One region of the Hylemonella sp. P2_B10 genome, then DNA from elsewhere that is predicted to be linked to it. Evidence: predicted binding sites of a transcription regulator. Region 1 holds the regulator's gene; each other region holds the start of a gene.
What was found. The regulator sigma-54, encoded in region 1, starts transcription at its own class of promoters, with help from an activator protein. The targets are predictions, from matches to a motif close to TGGCANGNAANCTGCTTT.

Region 1 (5,882 bases):
TTCAAGCGCGTGCCAGTGTCTTTCGCTGACGAGGCTGGCCTGCTGCAGCGTTTTTACTACGCGCTGGAGGCTATGGGTCTGCTGGAGAAGCTGCACACCAAGGTGTTCCTGGCCTACCACAGCGAGCGCGTGCCCATGACCACACCGGACCAGATCGCCGACTGGGTGGCCAAGCAGGGCGTGGACCGCGCCAAGTTCATGGACCAGTACAAGTCCTTCAGCGCCTCCACCAAGGCCAGCCGGGCGGCGCAGCTGCAAAACAGCTTCCGGCTGGAAGGGGTGCCCACCATGGCCTTCGGCGGGCGCTACATCACCGACGGCGGCATGGCCGGCGGCATGCCGCAAGTGCTGGCCGTGGGCGATTACCTGATTGGCGAGTTGCGCGCCGGTCGGCTGTAGGACTGCTGCAAAAAGCGCGCGCAAGCGCTGCGCCGCGCTGCGGGCGTGGCATAGAATGCTTTGCAAATTGCACCGTTGTGGAGAACTACATGTCCGCCGAGAAATTTCGCCTGGTCACCCGCAGTGATTTTGATGGGCTGGTCTGTGCCGTCTTGCTCAATGAGCTGGAGCTCATAGACGACATCAAGTTCGTCCACCCCAAGGACATGCAGGACGGCAAGGTAGAGATTTCCGACCGCGACATCACCACCAACCTGCCCTATGTGCCGGGCGTGCACCTGGCCTTCGACCACCACCTGTCGGAGACCATGCGCAACACCGGCGACCGGCCCAACCACATCATCCTGCCCGACATGCCGTCGGCGGCGCGCGTGGTGTTCGAGCACTACGGCGGCACGGCGCGTTTTCCGGCGGCCTGGGCCGACATGATGGCGGCGGTGGACAAGGCCGATTCGGCGCAGTTCACCCGCGAAGAAATCCTCAACCCCACCGACTGGGTGCTGCTGAACTACCTGATGGACTCGCGCACCGGCCTGGGCCGTTTCCGCGAGTTCCGCGTCAGCAACTACCAGTTGATGATGGATCTGATCAAGTACTGCAAGGACCACAGCATTGCGCAGATCCTGGCCCTGCCCGATGTGGTGGAGCGCGTGGAACTGTACAACGAGCATGCGGCCAAGGCCAAGGAGCAGATTGCACGCTGCACCTCGGTGATTGCCAACTTGGCGGTGCTGGACCTGCGCGACGAGGAGGTCATCTTCGCGGTGAATCGCTTCATGATCTACGCGATGTACCCGCAGACCAACATCTCCATCCACGTGATGTGGGGCATGCAAAAGCAAAACACCGTGTTTGCCACCGGCAAGTCCATCATCAACCGCAGCTCCAAGACCAACATCGGCCGGCTGATGCTCTACTACGGTGGTGGCGGCCATGAAAACGCCGGCACCTGCCAGGTGGACAACAACAAGGCCACCACGGTGCTGCAGGAATTGATCACCCAGATCAACAACGACGGCTGAGCCGGGCGTGGCCAAAGGGGGGATGTTTCCCCTTCTGTTGGCAAAAAAATCCCCTATTTGCAGCGGCACGGACCGCAGGAACGCGTCACGCGCTTACAATGTGATGCAAGATTCATGCCGCCTATGACGCCACATCCCATCACCCCTCTGCTCGCCCTGCTGTTGGCAGGATTTTGTTGCACTGCACAAGCAGAAAAAGCCGACCGCAGCAAACCGATGAACATCGAGGCGGACACGGGTGTGGCGGACGATCTGAAGCAGACCACGGTGTTCAACGGCAATGTGGTGCTGAGCAAGGGCACGCTGCTAATACGCGGCGCCCAGCTGACCTACCGCGAGGACGCGCAGGGCTACCAATACGGCACCGTCATCGCCGAGCCGGGCAAGCTGGCCTTCTTCCGGCAAAAGCGCGATGGGGTGGACGAGTTCATCGAGGGCGAGGCCGAGACCATCATTTACGACGGCCGCGCTGACACGGTCAAGTTCGTCACCAAGGCCATCATGCGTCGCCTCAAGGGGGCCCAGTTGAACGACGAGATGACCGGCGCCGTGATCCTGTTGGACAACGTCAAGGACAGTTTCAACATCGACGGCACCACGGTGAAGAACGGCGTCCCGCAGCCCGGTGGCCGCGTGCGTGTGATGATGACGCCCAAGGGCGAAGCCGCCAGCGGGCAGGCGCCCGGTTCGCCAGCCACGCCGGCAGCCCCCACCCTGCCGGCCGCTTCCGGCGTCCGGCTGCGGCCGAGCCCCTCGCTGAGCGGGGACAAGCAGTGACGGTGGCTTCTCCTGTGCCCGCAACGGGCGGCACTGTGGATGCGGGCGCCGCTGGCAGCCGCCTTGAAGCCCGCAACCTGAAGAAGTTTTACGGCAGCCGCGAGGTGGTGAAGGACGTGTCGCTGGCCGTGGGCAAGGGCGAGGTCGTCGGCCTGCTGGGCCCCAACGGTGCCGGCAAGACCACCTCGTTCTACATGATCGTGGGGTTGCTGCGTGCCACCTCGGGCGACATCCGCATCGACGGCCAGTCGGTGGAGCACATGCCCATACACCGGCGTTCGCGCATGGGCCTGAGCTACCTGCCGCAAGAGGCCTCTATCTTCCGCAAGCTCAATGTGGAAGACAACGTGCGCGCGGTGCTGGAGCTGCAGCGCGACGAGGCCGGCGAGCCATTGAAGAAGCCCGAGATCGAGCACCGCTTGACCAGCCTGCTGCAGGAACTGCGGGTGGAGCACCTGCGCGATTCGCCGGCGCTGGCGCTGTCCGGCGGCGAGCGCCGCCGCGTGGAGATCGCCCGTGCGCTGGCCACGCAGCCGCGTTTCATCTTGCTGGACGAGCCGTTTGCCGGCATCGACCCGATCGCCGTCATCGAGATCCAGCGCATCATCAGCTTCCTCAAGGGGCGCGGCATTGGCGTGCTGATCACCGACCACAATGTGCGCGAGACGCTGGGCATCTGCGACCACGCCTACATCATCAGCGACGGCCATGTGCTGGCCCAGGGCACACCCTCCGAGATCGTGGACAACGCCGATGTCAGGCGTGTGTATCTGGGCGAACACTTCAAAATGTGATGAAACCCGGTCTCTCGCTCAAGATATCGCAGCACCTGGCGTTGACGCCACAGCTGCAGCAGTCCATCAGGCTGCTGCAGTTGTCGACGCTGGAGCTGAGCCAGGAAGTCGACCAGATGCTGGACGACAACCCCTTCCTGGAGCTGGCGCATGACGAGGCGCCGGGCAGCGACTTCGGCATCGCCCAGGTCGACACGCCCGTGCGTGAGGACGACCGCGACGCCGAGTTCGCCGCCAGCGGCGCCGCGACAGAGTACACCGACAGTTCCACCTCCACCACGACCAATGACGAAGCGACGCCGCTGACCGCCGACGACGGCCAGGATTGGGAGGGCGACGGCACGCTGGACATGTCGCCCGACGACGGCGAGTGGGGCGGCGACGCCAAGGCCCACGGCAACAACCTGAACGGCGACGAAGACGCCGATGCCGGTGAGCTGGCGCGCAGCCAGGAGTCGCTGCAAACACATTTGCACCGCCAGGCCTTGGCGCTGCGCCTGAGCGAGGCCGACAGTGCCGCGCTGCGCTTCCTGATCGAGTCGCTGAACGACGACGGCTACCTGGAAGACCCGCTGGAAGACCTGGCACGCGGCCTGGCCGGTGGCGACGAGGAACAGGTGGAAAACCTGGTGCACAGCTTCACCATGGCCTTGAGCCTGCTGCACAACCTGGAGCCGGCCGGCGTGGGCGCGCGCAGCCTGGCCGAGTGCCTGAGCCTGCAATTGCACGCCATGCAGCGCAACATTCGCCTGGACGTGCCCACCGCCATGGCGGTGGCGCTGGCCCTGCGCGTCTGCGAGCAACCCATCGACCTGCTGGCGCGCCGCGACGTCAAGCGCCTGGTGCAGCTGTGCGGTTGCAACGACGCCGCCGTGCGCGACGCCATCGCGCTGATCGCCCGCCTGGAGCCCAAGCCGGGCCGCCGCTTCATCGATGTGGAGCGCAACGTGGTGGTGCCCGATGTGTTGGTCACCAAGATCAGCAATGGCGCGCAGGCGCGCTTTCGCGTGCTGCTGAACCCCGACGTGATGCCCAAGCTGCGCGTGCACGACATCTATGCCAATGCCCTGAAGCAGCACAAGGGCGGCGGCCGGGAAGCCTCCAACTACGCCGCCTTGCAGCAGCGCCTGCAGGAGGCGCGCTGGTTCATCAAGAACATCCAGCAGCGCTTCGACACCATCCTGCGCGTCAGCACCGCCATCGTGGAACGGCAGAAGAACTTCTTCACCCATGGCGAACTGGCCATGCGCCCGCTGGTGTTGCGCGAGATCGCGGATGAGTTGGGGCTGCACGAATCCACCATCAGCCGCGTCACCACCGCCAAATACATGGCCACACCGTTCGGCACCTTCGAGCTGAAGTTCTTCTTCGGCTCGGCGCTGGGCACCGAATCGGGTGGCAATGCCTCCAGCACTGCGGTGCGCGCGCTGATCAAGCAATTTGTGGCGGCCGAAAGCCCGAAGAAGCCGCTGAGCGACAGCCAGCTGTCCGACATGCTGAAGGAGCAGGGCATCGAGTGCGCGCGCCGCACCGTGGCCAAGTACCGCGAAAGCCTGCGCATAGCGCCTACCAACTTGCGCAAGGCGCTGTAAGCGCCGCCAAGGGATCTCCCCGTGAACCAGTTGCAATTGTTTCTGCCTTGCGCCGCTGGCGTCGAGGACTACCTGCTGGCCGAGGCCGGCTTCATCACTGGCCTGCCCGCCGAGGCGCTGGACAAGCGGCGCGGCGGTGTGTCGCTGAACGCTTCCTGGCGTGACGCCCTGCTGTTGAATCTGCACAGCCGTCTTACCCAGCGCGTGCTGGTGCAGTTGTCCCACACGCCCTACCGCAACGAGAACGACCTCTACGAGGCCGCCAGCCAGGTGGCCTGGGAGATCTGGTTCACGCCCAAGCAAAGCATCAAGGTCGAGGTGACAGCCCAGCACAGCCCGCTGACCAGCCTGAATTTCGCCGCCTTGAAGATCAAGGACGCGGTGTGCGACCGCTTCCGCGCCAAGGCCGGCGGCGTGCGGCCCGACGTCAACACCACCTGGCCCGACGTGCGCATCTACGCGCACCTGACCACCGACACGCTGTCGCTGTACATCGACACCTCGGGCGAGCCGCTGTTCAAGCGCGGCTGGCGCGAAGACAAGGGTGAGGCGCCGTTGAAAGAGACGCTGGCCGCCGCCATGATTGCCGCCAGCGGCTGGGCCGACGGCGAGGGTGACCTCACGCCGTTGTACGACCCCTGCTGCGGCAGCGGCACTATCGCTATCGAGGCAGCGCAGATTGCCTGCCGCGTGGCGCCTGGCTCACGCCGGCGCTTCGCGTTCGAGAAGTACCTGCCGTTCCAGGCGCACGTGTGGGAGGCCATCCGGCAAGATGCCGCCGACGCCGAGGTGGTGCGCCCGCATGATGTGGAGCCCATCATCTTCGGCAGCGACGTGGCCCACCGCATGGTGGACTTTGCGCAGCGCAATGCCGAGCGCGCCGGCGTGGCCGATGTCATCGAGTTCCGTGGCGGCGACGCCTTGCAGCGCATGCCGCCGTGCGAGGCCCCAGCGCTGATGCTGCTGAACCCACCCTACGGCGAGCGCATCGAGGCCGGCGGGGTGGCAGGCGCGCGCGCCCGCGAAAGCGCCTACACCGAAGACGGCGGCGAGTTCTTCGGCCAGTTGGCCACGCACTGGAAAAAGAACTACAGCGGCTGGACCGCCTGGATGCTGACGCCGGACCTGAAGCTGCCCAGCAAGATGCGGCTGAAGGAATCGCGCCGCGTGCCGATGTGGAACGGGCCGATCGAATGCCGGCTGTTCAAGTTTGATCTCGTCAAGGGCTCGGCACGCGCTAAACCTGCCGCCGAAACCTGATCGCGGACCGAACCACGAGAGTGGTTTGCGGGATCAGG
Region 2 (5,882 bases), on a different contig from region 1:
CCCTTCATCGTGCTGGCGGCCACCTTCTTCGCCTGCTGCGCCACGCATGCCGGCCCCATCATCCACACCGTCAGCTACGCCATAGGTTGCGGCCTGCCCACCATGACAGCCGTCACCATCTACAGCGTCGAGGGCTTCGCCGGCCTGGTGGGCCGGCTGCTGCTGGGCGTGGCGGCGGACCGCTTTGGCGTCAAGCGCATCATCATCATCGGCCTGTTGGTGCAGGCACTGGCGGCCGGCGCCTACGCGGCGGTGTCGCGGCTGGGCGAGTTTTATGCGGTGGCCTTCATCTTCGGCCTGGCCTATGGCGGTGTGATGCCGCTGTATGCTGCGCTGGTGCGTTCGTACTTTGACCCCCGCATCATGGGCAGCGTGCTCGGTGGCCTGAGCATGATCTCCAGCCTGGGCATGGCCCTGGGGCCGGCCGCGGGCGGCTGGATCTACGACAACTGGCACACCTACAGCTGGATGTACCTGGGCTCGCTGGCGGTCGGGCTGGGCGCGGCGGCCATCGCGCTGGCGCTGCCGCGCGTGGTCCGTCATGGCGACAGTGGCGGTGCTGATGGCACTGGCCCCTCGGCGCAGCCCGCATGAGCCTGGCCGTGCAAGCGAGGGTGTCATGAGCAGCGCGCTGGAGCAGGCGGGCCAGCATTTCCAGCACGGCGTGCAGGCCGCCGAGGCCGGGCGCCTGGATGAAGCGTTGCACAGCTTCGAGGCCGCGCTGGCGCTGGCGCCGGGCCGGCCTTCGGTGCTGGTCAACCTGGGCATCACCTTGTTCCGCCTGGGCTGGCATACAGAGGCGCGGCCAGTGCTGCGGCAGGCTGCGGAGGTTGACGCCGCCAGTGCCGATGCCTGGGCCTACCTGGGGCTGACCGAGGAAGCCTTGGGGCAATGGCAGCCAGCGGTGGACGCACTGCGCCATGCGCTGGACAGGGCGCCGGCGCAGGCCGGATTGTGGTTGTCGCTGGCGCGTTGCCTGCTGCAGCTCGACCAGGTGGCGCAGGCCTTGCAGGCGTTTGACCAGGCGGTCACCGTCGGCCCCGGGTTGGCCTCAGCCTGGAGCGAGCGCGGCAGCCTGCTGCGCGAACTGGGCCGCCTGCCCGAAGCCGCCCAAAGCTTTGAGCAAGCGCTGGCGCTGGGCGCTGACCCGGCGCTGCATGCCTACTACCTGTCTTCGGTGCGCGGCCACGGCGCCCCGGCCAAGCCACCGCGCCAGTATGTGGAAACCTTGTTCGACAGCTATGCGGACGACTTTCAGCAGCACCTGGTGGGCCAGTTGCGCTACCAGGCACACGAGACGTTGGTGCGCCCGCTGCTGCAGATGGGCAAGCGCTACGCCTCTGTGCTGGACCTGGGCTGCGGCTCCGGCCTGTGCGGCCAATTGATCACGCCTTGCGCCGACGCCGTGGACGGCGTGGACCTGTCGCAGGCCATGCTGGCGCAGGCCCGCCGCTCGGGCGTGTACCGCGCGCTGGTGCATGCCGATATCGCTGCCTACCTGGCGCAGGCGCAGCGCAGCGACGACCTGGTGCTGGCCGCCGACGTTTTCATCTACGTTGGCGAGTTGGCAGACACCTTTGCCGCCGTGCGCCGCCTGCTGCGGCCCGGCGGCTGCTTTGCCTTTTCGGTTGAACTGGCAGACGGCGACCCCGGTGTGCAGCTGCGGCCCAGCCTGCGCTACGCGCATTCACAGGCCTATGTGCAAGGCCTGGCGCAGGCGCATGGCTTCGCGGTCAGTGCGCTGCTCACTGCGCCCCTGCGTTACGAGCAGGGCGTGGCGGTGCAGGGGCTGTATGTGTATTTGAATTAGGCGCGCGTCCAGTCCATCAGCCAGTTTTCTTCCCAGCTCTTGCCGTTGTCGCGCGACACCGCCTGGTACCAGCGGCAACTCTTGGGCGTGATGCGGTCCCACACGCCGCGCACGATGGTGGGCTTGCCCGCATCCTCCTCGTCCGAATCCCAGGTGCCCACGCCGTTGACAAAGCTGCCCCAGGCGGGTGGCGGCGTCAACACGCCGCTTTTGCCGTTGACCCAGTGGTCGGCCCACAGCTTCTTGTCCACGTCCAGCAGCCGCAGGCCCATGCCGCTGAACTTGCGCGCCGGGATGCGCAGTTCCTCCACGCTGGCGACGCCGGCCAGGATGCCGCGCACCGTGGCTTCGCCGTCAAACGTGTCCCAGGCGCCGTTCTTGCGCTGGCGGTTCTTGATCTTCCAGTCGCCTGTCAGAAAGTCGAAGTCGCCCGGCTTGCCGGTGGCGGCGGGCTTGGCGGCTGCAGCGCCGGCTGGGGCCGCGCCCAAGGCGCCACCGCCCGCCAGGCCTGCGGCTGCGGCTTGCAACAGGATTCTGCGCTGGGCGTTGGAGGCAAGTGTGGGCATGTGGGGCTCCGGGTGGTTGTTGGGTGGGGGCAATGTAAAGCTGAAATAGGGCAATCTGCGTCCTGTATCGCACCAGCCTGAAACGCCTATAGTGGCGGCTGACCTCTTCAGGACTGCTGCATGCCTCAAGCCACCATGAAACGCTACTGCCAGGTGACCGACCTGGCCGATGCCGAAGAACTGTTGACCGGCATACGCCGCCACATCCACCAGAACCCCGAGCTGTCGTTCAAGGAGGCGGCCACCGCCGAGCTGGTGGCCAAATACCTCGACGAGTGGGGCTACGAGGTGACGCGCAACGTCGGCGGTCACGGCGTGGTGGGCCGCATGCAGGTGGGCGGAGGCGCGCGCAGCGTGGCCGTGCGTGCCGACATGGACGCGCTGCCCATCCTGGAAGAAACGGCTGTGCCGCACGCCAGCCGCAATGCCGGTGTGATGCACGCCTGCGGCCACGATGGCCACACCACCATGCTGCTGGGCGCGGCGCGCCAGCTGGCCAAGACGCGCAACTTCAGCGGCACGCTGAACCTGGTGTTCCAGCCGGCCGAAGAAGCCGGCCGCAACAGCGGCGCGCAGCAGATGATTGACGATGGCCTGTTTGAGCGCTTCCCCTGCGACGCCATCTTCGGCATGCACAACAACCCGGGCGAGCCGGTGGGCACGTTCCTGTTTGGCAGCGGACCCTTCATGTCGGCCAGCGACCAGGTCCACATCACCATCCACGGCAAGGGTGGCCATGCCGCGCGTCCGCACCAGACGGTGGACCCGATACTGATCGCCGGCAGCCTGGTGATGGCGCTGCAAAGCGTGGTGGCGCGCAACGTGGCACCCACCGACACGGCGGTGGTCACCGTGGGCGTGCTCAACGCCGGTTTTGCCGCCAACGTGATCCCCGACAGCGCGCGCATGAGCCTGAGCGTGCGCTCCTTCAGCCATGCGGTGCGCGAGCTGCTGCAGCGGCGCATCACCGACCTCGTCACCGCGCATGTGCAGGGTTATGGCGGCACGGTGGAGATCGACTACGTGCGCGGCACGCCGGTGCTGGTCAACACCGAGGTCGAGACCGCCTTTGCACTGGGCGTGGCGCAGGAACTGGTGGGCGCGCAGCGGGTGATGCACCCGTACGGCCCCGTCACCGGCAGCGAGGACTTTGCCTATTACCTGTTGCACAAGCCCGGCTGCTTCCTGCGCCTGGGCAATGGCGAGGGCTCGGCCATGCTGCACAACCCGAAGTTCGACTTTGCCGATGGCAACCTGACCATTGGCGCGGCGTACTGGACGCGGCTGGTGGAGACCTACCTGCCGGCCTAGTGGGCGGCTGTGCAGGCCCTGAACCGTTCAGGCCCGGGCGGGTTCAGTGCGCGCGGGCGTGCCTGCGGCGCGTCCATGCTGCGGCGGCCAGGGCGCTGCCCAGCAACAGCAGATCCGAAGGCTCGGGCACATCCGTGGGCGGTTCTACCAGGGCCGTGAAGAGCACCTGGGGCGAGGTTTCCGAGTCACAGATGGCATAGTCGAGGTCAAAGGGGCAGCCGAAGACCGGATCGCCCTGCTGGTTGGTGTTGATGGCGCTGGCACGCAGCAGCGCCATGTCGCCCTCGATGGACAAGCCATAGCGGTAGAAGGCATAGCCCGGGTCGACCGGTCCGCCCAGCGTCCCCTGGGGCCGGGCCCAGTTTTCGCTGAACGTGCCACCCCAGTCACCGCCGGCGCTGTCGTAGTGTTGCAGCGAGGTGAAAATGCCGGCGAGGGTGCCGTCCGTGATGATCAGGTCATCCAGGTGCAGGCGCAGCGTGGGCGACATGAAATCCAGCAGCTCGTATTTGTTCTTGTCCGTGAGGTCGTACAGCTTGACGTAGCCGCTGACCATGTGGGCGCTCTGGCACTGGGCGTTGTCCAGGCTGGCGGCGCTCAAGGCCAGGCAGTCGTCGGGCATGTCGATGCGCACCTCGCCCATCCAGCCCAGCCCCGTGAAGCCATGGCCAAACGCCGGGTCATAGGTGCCCACGATGATGCCCGCCTGCGCGGGAACAAGCGTGCTCAAGGCCAGCCAGCAACCGGCGGCGGCAAGCAGTTTCTGGAGTCGTGAATGCATCGCGTGCTGTCCCAACGTGACGGATTGGTCCCTACCGGGGCGATAAGCACAATTCAAGCCACAAACATCATAATATGTAAAGCGTTGACGACAAATGGCTTTTTCGATCCCCGCCGGTGTGTTGGGCCGGGTCGCGGCTGCCACCGTCAAATTTCCCGACACCTGTGATATGCCCATGACCCTCGACGCAGTTGATGACACCGCGGCCCTGTCTGTGGGCACGCAGGTGGGGGATTTTGAAATCATCGCCGTCCTGGCCAGCAGTGTGTGCGGCCCTACCTACCTGGCCATCGACCAGGCGCTGTGCCGGCTGGCGGCATTGCAGGAGTTCGCGCCCCCGAAGCTGGCGGCGCGGGGCACGCAAGGGCAGGTCGAACCGAGATCCGGGCACGCTGCTGCGATCCCTTCTGGCGCTTTCGAGGCGGCGTTGGCGCGTTTCATGCGGCATGCCGAGTTGCTGGCCACGCTGGACCATCCGGCATTGGTCAAGGTCTACCGCGTGTTCCAGGTTCAGGGCACCGCCTATGCCGCCATGCCGTTTGCGATGGCCCGGACGTGGCAGGAAAGCCTGGACGACCTGGGTCACCCGCCAGACCCAGCCTGGCTGCGCCAACGGCTGGCGCCGCTGAGTCACGCGCTGGCCTGTCTGCATGCGCAGCAGCTTCACGGCTGCGCGCTGTCGCCGGCTGCACTGCTGGTGCAACCGGGCAAGCCGTTCGCACAGTTCATGGGGCTGTGGCCGGGTGACGGGGACGCCGCGGCGGACATCCAGGCGCTGGACGCGCTGGCCGGCCAGGCGATGCCAAGGCCGCTGCCCCAGGCGCAGCCCGCATCCGTCGCACAATGGCGCTCGGCGCTGGGTTTTGCCGAGGCGGATGGCGGCAGCCTGGCGCCAGCCGTGGCCAGCCACACGGGCGCAGCCGCCGAGCCGGTGCGTGACAACCTGCCGCAGCACGCCACGGCCTTGCTCGGCCGCGAACAGGAAACGCTGTCCGTGCGCGCCCATCTGGCGCGTGCGCGGCTGGTCACGTTGACCGGCATCGGCGGCGTGGGCAAGACGCGGCTGGCGCTGCAGGTGGGCCAGGACAGCCTGGGCGCGTTCACCGATGGCGTGTGGTTCCTCGACCTGTCCTCGGTGCGCGACCCGCAGCGGGTGGTGCCCCAGGCGGCGCAGGTGCTGGGCGTGCGCGAGGTGCCGGGCCAGACGCTGGTGCAGGCTCTGCTGGCCTTCTTCAAGGGCAGGTACCTGCTGCTGATCGTCGACAACTGCGAGCATCTGATTGCTGCCGCCTCCAGCTTCATCAACCAGGCGGTGCGAGGCTCGCCGGGCCTGCGCGTGCTGGCCTCCAGCCGGGAGGCCCTGCGTGTGCCCGGGGAGGTGGCTTATCCTGTGCTGCCGCTGCCCGTGCCCGAC
Region 3 (5,882 bases), on a different contig from region 1:
GCTGGATGCGCGACGCAAGAGGCCGCGGAAGGCCCACCGCGCAAGGAAAGCCTGCATGTACTCACCCAAGACCTGCAACTGCTGACGGTCAACGCCGGTCAACCCGGCCGCGTGCTGCAGCGCGTCGCCCTGCAAAACCTGCCCGCCGGTGAGCGCCTGGTTGGCATGGACTACCGCATCAGCAAGGGCGTGCTGTTCACCCTGTCGCGCAGCGGGCGGCTCTACACCATCAACACCGATACCGGTGTGGTCACCCCCGTGGGCACAGCCGCCCCGGCGGCGCTGGAGGGCGCCGTCTTCGGTGTGGACTTCAACCCGGTGGCCGACCGCATTCGCGTGGTCAGCAACAGCGGCCAAAGCTTGCGCCTGCATCCCGATACCGGCGCCGTTGCCGCCGTAGACCCGGCGGTGGCCTACGAACCGGGCGACGCCCAGGCTGGGCAAAAACCCGCACTGATGGCGGCGGCCTACACCTACAACAAGAAAGACGAAAAACTCACCACCAACTACGCCATCGACGGCCGCAGTGGCATGTTGGTGCGCCAGGGTTCGGTGGAGGGCGTGCAGCCCGTGGTGTCCCCCAATACCGGGCGGCTGTTCACCGTGGGGCCTTTGGGCACCGGTGCACTGCAGGATGCGGCCCTGGACATTGCAGATGTCAGCGGCGCCGCCTTTGCCGCCCTGCAAACTGCGACGCAGGGCCCTTACCGCCTGTACCTGGTCAACCTCGATTCCGGCAAAGCCGAAGCGCTGGGCACGCTGGCGGGTGGCGCAGCGGTGGTGGGCATCGCAGTGATTCCCTGACGCACCCCGCGCGGGGTGCGGGCACTTCCCTCTGGCTGCAAGGAGTACCAACATGGCCAACGCGCTTCCTCAACTGTCGGGACAACTGTTCTTTGGCGATGGCGGGCTGGAGACCACGCTGGTCTTCCTCGACAAGGTCGAGCTGCCGCACTTCGCCGCCTTCACCCTGATGGCCGATGAGGTGGGGCGCGAGCGCCTGAAGGGCTATTACGTGCCCTACCTGGAGCTCTGCGCCGACACGCCGGGCGCGGGCTTCGTGCTGGAAACGCCGACCTGGCGCGCCAACCCGGACTGGACCACGCTGCTGGGCCTGGACGCGGCGGGCCTGCGGCAGGTGAACCTGGACGCCGCCCGCATGCTGGTGGCCCTGCGCGCGCGCTGGGCGCCACGGCTGAGCGGGCCGGTGGTGGTCAGCGGCGTCATCGGGCCGCGCGGTGACGGCTACATGGCCGACGCGCCCAACAGTGTCGAGGAGGCGGCCCGCTACCACCAGGCCCAGGCGCAGGCGCTGGCCGACGGCGGAGTGGACATGCTGTCGGCCGTCACCATGACGACGTCGGCCGAGGCCTTGGGCGTCTCGCTGGCGGCGCAGCGGGTTGGCCTGCCGGTGGCGCTGTCGTTCACGGTGGAGACGGATGGCCGGCTGCCCAGTGGTGAGTCGCTGGGCGAGGCCATCGCGCGCGTGGATGCGGCCGCGCCGCCGGCCTACTTTGGCATCAACTGCGCCCACCCCACGCATTTCGCCGACGTGCTGCGCGGCGCGCCGGCCTGGGCAGGGCGCATCCGCGCGCTGCGCGCCAATGCCTCGACCAAGAGCCACGCGGAACTGGATGAGTCGACGGAGCTGGACATTGGCGACCCGCGCGACCTGGCCCAGCGCTACCGTGGCCTGAAGGGCGCGCTGCCGAACCTGAATGTGCTGGGCGGCTGTTGCGGCACCGACTGGCGCCACCTGCGGGCGGTGCGCGAAGCCTGGACGGGGGCTGCATACAATGGCGCGCACACCACATAGGGAGTGAGAACGGCGTGGCAAAAGTCTTCAAGGCACAGCGCCACCCCTTGCAGGCTGAGGTAGCCGTGCCGCCAGCGGGCACTGCGCCCACCGCCGCACCACCGGGTCGTTTCTCCCGGCTGGTGGGCAAGCTCAAACACGTCAAGGGTGCCATCGTGGCCGTTGCCGGCGTGGGCGCGGTGCTGAGCGGCCTGGTGGGCTGGTACACCACCTACAGGGTTGTGGCCACCACGGCCGCCGCGCCGGCTGGCGCCAGTGCGCCGGCAGCCGATGGCATCAACCCGCTGTCGGTGATGGTGCTGCCGTTTGCCAACCAGACGGGTGATGCCGGCAAGGCCTACATTGCCGACGGCATGACCAGCTCCATCACCGCCGACGCCTCGCGCATACGCGACGCCGTGGTGCTGCCGGTGTCCACCGCGCAGAGTTACCGCGACAAGAACCTGGGGCTGAAGGAGCTGGGCCAGGCGGCGCGGGTGCGCTTTGTGCTGACCGGCGGCGTGCGCGCCAGCGGCGACACGCTGCGCATAGACGCCCAGCTGTCGGACACCGCCAGCGGCGCGCAGCTGTGGAGCGAGAGCTTCGAGGGCCAGCTGGCCAACCTGTTTGCGCTGCAAGACCAGGTGACGGCGCGCATAGGCAACAGCATGGGCTCGCAAATGGTCATCCTGGCCGCGCGCGACAGCCTGAAGCGGCAAGACTCCCCCAAGGTGGCCGACCTGATGTTGCGCGTGCGCGCCCTGGGCTTCCAAACCACCACCCTGGAGGCGTCCCGGCAGATGGAAAAACTGCTGCGCCAGGTGCTGGCGCTGGAGCCTCAGCACGCCGGGGCGCTGGTGCGGCTGGCCTTCGTGCTGAACGACAGGGGCATCAACTTTGGCCACCAGCTGGACGCACCGCAGCAGGCCAAGCTGAAGGAAGAGGCTGACCAGCTGCTGCTGCAGGCCCAGGCGCTGGACCCCGGCGACCCGATGCTGTACGGGCCGCTGAGCCGCTACCTGATACGCAGGGGCGACAGAACCGGCGCGCTGAAGGCGCTGGAACGCTGGGTGGAGCTGGACCCCAAGAACCCCAACGCCTACAACGGCCTGGGGCTGTTCCTGACGGTGGACGACCCGCAGCGTTCCATTGCGGTGCTGAAGCAGGGCCTGGCCTTGCAGGACCCGCGCCAGGTCACCTTCCTGTTCAACAACCTGGCGGCCTCCTACTTTGTGGCGGGCGACTACCGCCAGGCGATTGACTACGCCAACCGTTGCACGCAGAACAACCCCAAGTTCTCTTTCTGCCTGGAGCCCAAGGCCTGGTCTTATGCCCTGCTGGGCGAGCTGGACAACGCCAAAGCCGCCACCGCGGAGTTGCTGCGCCTGGACCCTGGCTACCAGACCTCCAAGGCGGCACTCTACCCGGAGAAGAACGCCACGCCTGCCCGCCTGGCGTTCAACAAGCGCGTCTTGCAGGCCGCCAAGCTGGCCGGCATACCCGAATGACGCCTGCTGCCTCAGGGCAGGCCGGCGTTCTTCCACTGCGGCACGTAGCGCGTCTGGTAATACGTGATGTAGCCCTGTGACATGCCCGCCGGCAGTGCCTCTATGCCGGTCTTGACGCCTGCCGCCAGCGCCAGGCGCTTGTATTCGGCGACATGCTGCTGGGCCTTGGCCATGTCGCCTTTGTTGGCGTAGGCGATGGCCAGATGCGTGTGGGAAGGGAAATAGTCGGCATCCTTGTCCAATGCCTTTTGGGCCCAGCTGATCGCGGCGTCGTCGTCCCCCAGCATCAAGCTGTTGTTGGCCATGTTGGCGAACACGGAAATGCTGCCCTTGGGGTGCAGTGCCAAGGCCTGCTTCAGCAAATCCATGGCGCGCTGCGGTTCGCCCAAGTAAGTGAGCACGGTAGACAGGTTGATGTAGGCGGACGGGTTCTTGGGGTCCAGCGCAAGCCGCTCCTCCATCATGCGCCGTGAGCCATCCAGGTCATTGTGCAGGCCCGCGTAGACGGACAGCGCGATGTAGATGTTGGGCAGGTTGGGGTCCAGCGGCTTGGCCCGCAGCGCCAGCTCCCGCGCTTCGTCCACCAGGGGCCCTTGCGCCGGGTCGCCGGTTTGCATGAAGTTGAAGGCGTGCAGTGCCAAGATGCTGGCCAGGTCCGCCATGGCGACGGCATTGCCGGGGTCCAGCGCCAGCACCTCGCGGTACAGCTTTTCCATCTGGATGAAGTTGGCCAGCGACTGGCGGTGCGCCCGCAGTGCGCGGGCGCGCAGCATCAGGTCGGCCACCTTGGGGCTGTTGGCGCGCTTGGCGCTGTCGCGCGCCGCCACCACCACCATCTCGGGCCCTATGCTGTTGCCTATGCGGGCGGTCACCAGGTCTTGCAGCTCGAACAGTTTGCCCAACTCGCCTTCGAAGGTGTCGTTCCACAACTGCGCGCCGGTTTGCGCGTCTGACAGCTGTGCGCCGATGCGCAGCTTCTCGCCGCTGGCCAGCACGTTGCCTTGCAGCACAAAGCGCACGCCGGCGGCCTGGCCGATCTGCTGCACGCTCAGGGCCTTGTCCTTGAAGGTGAACGCGGTGGCGGTGGGCACCACAAAGGCATCGCGTATGCGGTTGAGGTCGGCGCTGATGCTGGAGGTGAGTGCATCGGCGATGTAGGCCTTTTGCGCGTCGCCCGTCTGGTTGGCAAACGGCAGCACGAGGATGGAGAGTGGGGCCACCGGCGCGGCGCTTGCCACTGGCGCAGCGGGCCCTGCCACGGTTCTGTAAGTGGTGTACCACCCCACCAGGCCGCTCAGCACCGCCCCGACACCGGCCACCGCGACGACAACCGCTTTGAAGCGTTTCAGCTTGTCCAGCCAGCGCGTGAAGCGGGACGGTTCACGGGTGGTTGCGTTCGCGCTGACATCCGTTGCATGGGGGCTGGTCACGGTTTGGCACGCCTCAGTGGTTTGCCCCGGATTCTAGTCCGGTTGGACGTGCCAAAGCCCTCGACAAGCTCGAGCGTTTTGACGATATCCCGTTCAACCATTGCCGTATGTGCGCTACCCCACACAACAGTCGCGCTTGAAATGTCGAACCGTTTGACAGCGCCATTTCAAATCTGCAATGGATCGCCGCGCGCACTACAAAAAAGCTAGCAATATCAACCTCTCGCCTGATCACACCTTTTGGGGCTCGAATATTGCTTTGCAGTGCAAGACGCAGCTTTGCGTTTCCCTCAACCCCGCACTATGTGCGTCGTCACACAAAGGAGATTTAACTTGAACAAGATCAAATCACTCAGCCTCATCGCTGCAGCACTGGCTGCGTGCAGCGCATTCGCGGCCCCCGTGGGCACGATCACCAACGGCAACGTGACCCCCACGGTCATCTTCGGCACCGGCGGCAACCAGAATGGCGACTTCACCATTTCGAGCGTCAGCTCGTCCGGGCTGGAACTGGGCTTGCGTGGCCGGGTGCGCTTCCAGACCGAAACCATGGACCAGAACAACGGCACCTACGGCAGCTTTGCCACCAGCGCCGGCCCGCTGGCACTGTGGAATTTCGACTGGACGGTCAATTCCAACTACAACGGCAATGGCTCGAATCTGTCTGCCAACGGGTTGACCTATCTGCTGGGTATGGACTTCAACCCGGCTGTCGGCAACGCGTTCTCGTCTGTCCTCAACCTCAGCACCACGTGCATTGACAGCCAGTTCGGCAACAACGGCACGGCCAGCAATGCAGGCATCGCGGCCAACTGCACGCCAGGCAACTATGCCTCGCTGATGGCAGGCAACAATGCGATGCAGAACTCGGGCAACCTGGGTTGGTTCGCGGCACCGTTTGGCCAGACCTTCGACGCCTCTGCATCGGGTGAATACTCGTTCTTCCTGCGCGCTGTCGACGCTAACGGTGGCATCGTGGGTGAGACGGACATCACCATCACCGTTCCTGAGCCGGCCTCGCTGGCCCTGGTCAGCCTGGCGCTGGTTGGCGTTGGCGTGGCAACCCGCCGCCGCCGCAAGACCCAGGCTTGAGCTTCTGAGCTTTTGCCCCTGACAAAGAGCCCGGCTTGCCGGGCTCTTTGCTTTGGG
Region 4 (5,882 bases), on a different contig from region 1:
GCATCCGTGGAAAAAATTCGCCATACTGGTTGATGGGGTCAGGCCCAGCGCCAATGTCGACACCATGGCCCACAAAATACCGGGTCGCGAATCGACTGTCGTGAATACGGCGTGAAATTGCCTTGCTTGTTTCAAACATAAGATTTTCTCAATTTGAACTGACGCCGTTTTCGGTCAGGGAGCCCGCAAGCCTTGTGCAGAAAACTCAATCTCAGGTCAACCAAGCAGTCAGAAGCCAGGGGAGCACCATGGCGCACGAGGTGCGCAAAAATAGTCGCAGAAGTTTAGCGCAATGCATGGCTGGCATGCGGTCACCGCACAAGCCAACACAGAGCAAACCAAACTACGAGTCAGCCCGAAAACTCTGTCCCAGCGACATCGGCCGGTTCAGCAAAATGGTCTTGGGGTTGCGGCAGATGATGACCAGCACCACGATGGTGGCCAGGTAGGGCAGCATGGACAAAAACTCCGACGGCACCGCCAGCCCGAAACCCTGACCGTGGAACTGCAGCACCGTCACCCCACCGAACAGGTAGGCGCCCAGCACCACGCCGCGCGGCCGCCAGGTGGCGAACACCACCAGAGCCAGTGCGATCCAGCCGCGCCCGGCCGTCATGCCCTCCACCCACATGGGCGTCAGCGCCTGCGACAGGTAGGCGCCGGCCAGGCCGGCCATGGCGCCGCCGAACAGCACCGCACCATAGCGCAGCGCGATCACTGGCTGGCCAATGGCATGGGCGCTTTGCGGGGACTCGCCGGCGGCGCGTATCACCAGCCCAAGCCGCGTGCGCGCCAGCACCCAGCCCACCACCACCACCAGCAGCAGCGAGCCGTACACCATGGCGTCAAAGCGGAACAACAGCGGCCCAAGGAAAGGAATGTCCGACAGCAGCGGGATATTCAGCTTGGCCAGCGGCTGCACCGTTTGGCCCACCAGGCTGCGGCCGACGAACGCTGACAGGCCGACACCAAACAGCGTCAGCGCCAGCCCGGTGGCCACCTGGTTGGTCTGCAGCGTCAGCACCAGAAAGGCAAACAGCAGCGCCACGGCCATCGCCGCGCCACAAGCCGCCAGCAGGCCCAGGCCGGCGTAGCCGGTGTGCAGCGTGACGGCAAAGCCGGCCACCGCGCCGACCAGCATCATGCCCTCCAGCCCCAGGTTCAGCACGCCGGAGCGCTCGGTCACCAGCTCGCCGGTGGCCGCCACGATCAGCGGCGTGGCCGCGCCAGCGGTACTGGCCAGGAAAGGGATCAGATGGTCCAGCGTCATGAGGCCGCCTTGCTCGCTGCAGCCACGGCGCGGTGCCGTGGCTTGAAGCGGTAGTGGATGAACAAATCAGCCGCCAGCAGGTAGAACAGCAGCATGCCCTGGAACAGCCCGGTGATGGCCGAGGGCAGTTGCAGCTCCATCTGTGCCGATTCGCCGCCGATGTACAGCAGCGACATCAGCAGCGCCGCCAGCAGCACGCCCAGCGGGTGCAGCCGCCCCACGTAGGCGACGATGATGGCGGCAAAGCCGTAGCCCGGCGACACCGAGGGCTGTAGCTGGCCTATGGGCCCGGCCACCTCGCCCACGCCAGCCAGGCCGGCCAGGCCGCCGCTGATCATGAAGGCCAGCCACACATTGCGCTGCTCGCTGAAACCAGCATAGGCAGCGGCGGCCGGCGCCATGCCACTGACCTTCATGCGGTAGCCGGCGAAAGTGCGCGAGACAAAGAACCAGGCCCCGGCCACCCCCACCAGCGACAGGATGAAGGCCGCGTTGACGCGCAGGCCCTCCACCAGCAGCGGCAACATGGCGCTGTCGCTGAACATCTTGGACTGCGGGAAGTTGAAACCGTCCGGGTCGCGCAGCGGCCCATGCACCAGGTAGCTCAAGAACAGATAGGCCACATACACCAGCATCAGGCTGACCAGGATCTCGCTGGTGTTGAAGCGGGTGCGCAGCAGCGCCGGTATTGCCGCCCACAGCATGCCGCCCACAGCGCCGGCCAGCAGCATCAGCGGCAGCACCCAGTGCGATTCCGAGCCATGGAAGTACAGCGCCACGCAGCTGGCGGTCACCGCGCCCATGGTCAGCTGGCCGTCGGCGCCAATGTTCCACACGCTGGCGCGAAAACCCATGGCCAGGCCAACACCACACAGCGTCAGCGGCGTGGCCTTCAGCAACAGCTCACCCACGCCATAGGCGGTGCTGGCCGGCTTGATGAAGTACACATAAAAAGCGTGCAGCGGCTCCTGCCCCAGCAGGCTGAACAGCAGCGAGCCGCTGAGCAGCATGGCCACGGCGGCAATCAGCGGCGAGGCGACCATCATCGCCCGCGAGGGCTCGGGGCGGGCTTCAAGCCGGGGCATGCTGGCCTTCTCCTGTGGATTCGGGTTGGGAGGTTGGGCCGCCGCTTTCCTCCAGCGTGGCGTCAAAATTGCCGCTCATCCAGATGCCGATCTGGTTCACGCTGGTCTGCGCCACGGGCACCGCGCGCGACAGCTTGCCCTTGGCCAGCACGGCCAGGCGATCGCACATCATGAACAGCTCGTCCAGCTCTTCAGACAGCACCAGCACCGCCACGCCGGCATCGCGCAGGTCGATGATGGCCTGGCGTATCAGCATGGATGCACCGATGTCCACGCCCCAGGTGGGCTGGGCCACCACCATCACCTTGGGCGCCAAAAGCGTCTCGCGGCCGACGATGAACTTTTGCAAGTTGCCGCCCGACAGGCTGCTGGCCATGGCGCGTTCGCCCCCGCATTTGACGTTGAAGCGCTCGATCACCTGCCTGGCAAACGCGCGCACCGCACCGAACTGGATCAGTCCGTGCTTCAGCATGTGCCTGCCGTAGCCTGGCACGTAACCTGTCAACAGCGCGTTGTCGGCCAGCGACTGCTCGGGCACGGCACCGCGGCCCAGCCGCTCTTCGGGCACGAAGCACAAGCCTAAAGCGCGGCGCTGGGCAGCGTCCAAGCGGCCGGCGTCCTGGCCGGCCAGTTGCACCGCCGCCGCGTCAGCCATCAACGCCTCGCCGGAAATGGCCTTCAGCAGCTCTTGCTGGCCATTGCCCGATATGCCGGCAATGCCCAGGATCTCGCCGCTGCGCAACTCCAGGCTGACCTCTTGCAAATCGGTGCCGAACGGGTCGCTGGAGGCCTGCGTGAGTTGGCGCAGCGCAAAGCGCGTTTCGCCGGGCTGGCGCGGTTGCAGGTTGCACACCGGCAGCTCCTTGCCAATCATCAACTCGGCCAACGAGCGCTCGGTCTCCTGCTTCGGGATGGCGGTGCCCGACACCTTGCCTGCACGCAGCACCGTGGCCTTGTCGCACAGTGCCTGGATCTCGTCCAGCTTGTGGCTGATGTACAGGATGGAGCAGCCCTCGCTGGCCAGCCGGCGCAGTGATTCGAACAACTTCAGCACCGCCTGCGGCGTCAGCACCGAGGTCGGCTCGTCCATGATCAACAGGCGCGGCGACTGCAGCAGGCAACGCACGATCTCCACCCGCTGGCGCTCGCCCACTGACATGCTGTGGATGTGGCGCTCCGGGTCCACCGGCAAGCCGTACTCTTCGGACACCTGGCGTATGCGCGGGGCCAGCACCTTGGGCGGCACACGCTCGTCGAGCACCAGCGAGATGTTTTCTGCCACTGTCAGCGTCTCGAACAGCGAGAAATGCTGGAACACCATGCCAATGCCCAGCTTGCGCGCCGCCGACGGCGAGGGGATGTGCACCTGACTGCCTTCCCACATGATCTCGCCGGCGTCGGGGCGGGTGACGCCGTAGATGATCTTCATCAACGTGCTTTTGCCGGCGCCGTTTTCGCCCAGCACGGCGTGGATCTCGCCCGGCATCACGGTCAGGTTGACGTCAGCATTGGCCACCACCGAGGGGTAGATCTTGGAGATGCCCAGCATCTGCAAGCGCGGCTCGGACCGGAATGGGGACGCTGGGGCGGCAAGCGCTTCGGTCATGGCAATGGCGAGGCTCCTAAGGCAGTCGACGGCGTTCGCTTTCGCCATCTTGTACTTCAAACAACGCAAGTTGCATGCCGAAGCGCTGTCGCAACCCGCGCACGCCAGCATAACGGCAGAGCAGCGCACGCGCACCAAGAACAGGAGCCCTTGGTGCCAAAAAATCCCCATGCTGGTGCCTTGTATACAAGTTCGGGTGCATGTCGGTACTCACCCCGCGACGCGAAACGGTATAAATCCTTTGCGCGGCATACCCCCACCGGCACCAAGGCAATTGGCCCGCTACTTGCTATCAACCATTCTGGTAATCCCTCATAAATCCGCAAACCCCTCGCTCAAGGAGCTGCCATGACGACGAAGCACACATTTCTCAAACACAGCATGGCCCTGGCCGCCCTGATGGCCTGCGCCACGGGCGCGCAGGCCGCCGACTGGAGCGACACCTCCATCGGCTACCGCTACGGCAGCTCCTATGCCGAGCCTTTCAACAACCAGGACGTCAGCAAGAGCATCATCAACCTGACGCACGCCAGCGGCTACAAATACGGCAGCAACTTCTTCAACGTCGACCTGCTGATGTCCGACGAGAAGGACCCGTCAAGTTTCGGCTCCAAGAACGGCGCCCAAGAGGCCTACATCGTCTACCGCCACACGCTGGACCTGGAGAAGCTCTCGGGCACGCCGTTCAAGTTCGGCCCGGTGCGCAACATGGGCATCACTTTTGGCTTTGACTGGAACACCAAGACCGATGCCGGCTACAACTCGAAGAAGCGCATGCTGGTGGCCGGCCCCACCTTCATGCTGGACGTGCCCGGCTTCTTCAACGTCAGCCTGCTGGCGCTGTGGGAGAGCAACGCCCCCTACAGCACCTTCCCCGGCGGCGTGTCCACACCGCGCTACAGCTACGACACCCACGCCATGATCACCGGCGCCTGGAGCATCCCGATCGGCAAGCTGCCACTGTCGTTCGAGGGCTTCTTCAACATCATCGCGCCCAAGGGCAAGAACGAGTTCGGCGGCAACACCGCCACCGAGACCAACATCGACATGCAGATCATGTATGACCTGAGCAGCGTGGGCGCCAAAGGCTTCAAGATCGGCCTGGAATACCAGTACTGGAAGAACAAGTTCGGCAACGATTCCGCTGGCGCAGCCGGCAAGGGCGCCTTTGCGCACACGCCCATGATCCGCGTGGAGTACCATTTCTGATCCACGCCCCAGCACAACAGGAAACATCGACATGAACCGCCGCACATTCTTTGCCCTGGCCGCCGTGGCCACCGCCGTCCTCACCGCTTTTGCGCAGCCCGCCCGCGCGGCCGACGAACCGCTGAAGGTGGGTTTCGTCTACGTCGGCCCGGTGGGCGACGCCGGCTGGACCTACGCCCACGACCAGGGCCGCCTGGCGATGGAAAAGGCGCTGGGCGCCAAGGTGAAAACCACCTTTGTGGAAAACGTGCCCGAAGGGGCCGACGCCGAGCGCGTGATCCGCAAGCTGGCCACCGAAGGCAACAAGCTGATCTTCACCACCTCGTTCGGTTACATGAACCCGACCGAGAAGGTGGCCAAGGCCTTCCCCAACGTGATCTTCGAACACGCCACCGGCTACAAGACGGGCAAGAACCTGGGCACCTACGAGTCGCGCTTCTACGAAGGGGCTTACCTGCTGGGCGTGATCGCCGGCAAGATGACCAAGAGCGGCACGCTGGGCGTGGTGGCCTCGTTCCCCATCCCCGAGGTGGTGCGAAACATCAATGCCTTCACGATGGGCGCGCAAAGCATGAACCCCAATGTGAAGACCAAGGTGATCTGGGTCAACAGCTGGTATGACCCGGCCAAGGAGCGCCAGGCCGCCGAGACGCTGATCGCCCAAGGCGCCGATGTGCTGAGCCAGAACACCGACTCGCCGGCCACACTGCAG

Region 2: AC1DX2_RS06025 (PEP-CTERM sorting domain-containing protein) is a predicted target of sigma-54. The motif match lies at 4,512-4,529, and genes of this name have one in related genera.
Region 3: AC1DX2_RS10650 (PEP-CTERM sorting domain-containing protein) is a predicted target of sigma-54. The motif match lies at 4,977-4,994, and genes of this name have one in related genera.
Region 4: AC1DX2_RS04865 (outer envelope protein) is a predicted target of sigma-54. The motif match lies at 4,237-4,254, and genes of this name have one in related genera.

The regions. Positions count from the first base shown of each region.
Region 1 covers NZ_JBFUDE010000007.1:165,354-171,235, reverse strand. Annotated here, with positions in the region: gene AC1DX2_RS25215 (thiol:disulfide interchange protein DsbA/DsbL) at 1-399, shown strand, start outside; gene AC1DX2_RS25210 (exopolyphosphatase) at 489-1,421, shown strand; gene lptA (lipopolysaccharide transport periplasmic protein LptA) at 1,638-2,198, shown strand; gene lptB (LPS export ABC transporter ATP-binding protein) at 2,201-2,992, shown strand; gene AC1DX2_RS25195 (RNA polymerase factor sigma-54) at 2,992-4,584, shown strand; gene AC1DX2_RS25190 (THUMP domain-containing class I SAM-dependent RNA methyltransferase) at 4,606-5,844, shown strand.
Region 2 covers NZ_JBFUDE010000001.1:1,268,697-1,274,578, reverse strand. Annotated here, with positions in the region: gene AC1DX2_RS06045 (MFS transporter) at 1-594, shown strand, start outside; gene AC1DX2_RS06040 (tetratricopeptide repeat protein) at 620-1,810, shown strand; gene AC1DX2_RS06035 (hypothetical protein) at 1,807-2,376, opposite strand; gene AC1DX2_RS06030 (M20 aminoacylase family protein) at 2,497-3,687, shown strand; gene AC1DX2_RS06025 (PEP-CTERM sorting domain-containing protein) at 3,731-4,468, opposite strand; gene AC1DX2_RS06020 (ATP-binding protein) at 4,644-5,882, shown strand, end outside.
Region 3 covers NZ_JBFUDE010000002.1:611,106-616,987, reverse strand. Annotated here, with positions in the region: gene AC1DX2_RS10670 (DUF4394 domain-containing protein) at 1-804, shown strand, start outside; gene AC1DX2_RS10665 (homocysteine S-methyltransferase family protein) at 857-1,816, shown strand; gene AC1DX2_RS10660 (tetratricopeptide repeat protein) at 1,831-3,303, shown strand; gene AC1DX2_RS10655 (tetratricopeptide repeat protein) at 3,315-4,733, opposite strand; gene AC1DX2_RS10650 (PEP-CTERM sorting domain-containing protein) at 5,067-5,825, shown strand.
Region 4 covers NZ_JBFUDE010000001.1:1,003,027-1,008,908, forward strand. Annotated here, with positions in the region: gene AC1DX2_RS04845 (methyltransferase domain-containing protein) at 1-139, opposite strand, end outside; gene AC1DX2_RS04850 (ABC transporter permease) at 344-1,270, opposite strand; gene AC1DX2_RS04855 (ABC transporter permease) at 1,267-2,355, opposite strand; gene AC1DX2_RS04860 (ABC transporter ATP-binding protein) at 2,342-3,961, opposite strand; gene AC1DX2_RS04865 (outer envelope protein) at 4,310-5,170, shown strand; gene AC1DX2_RS04870 (BMP family ABC transporter substrate-binding protein) at 5,202-5,882, shown strand, end outside.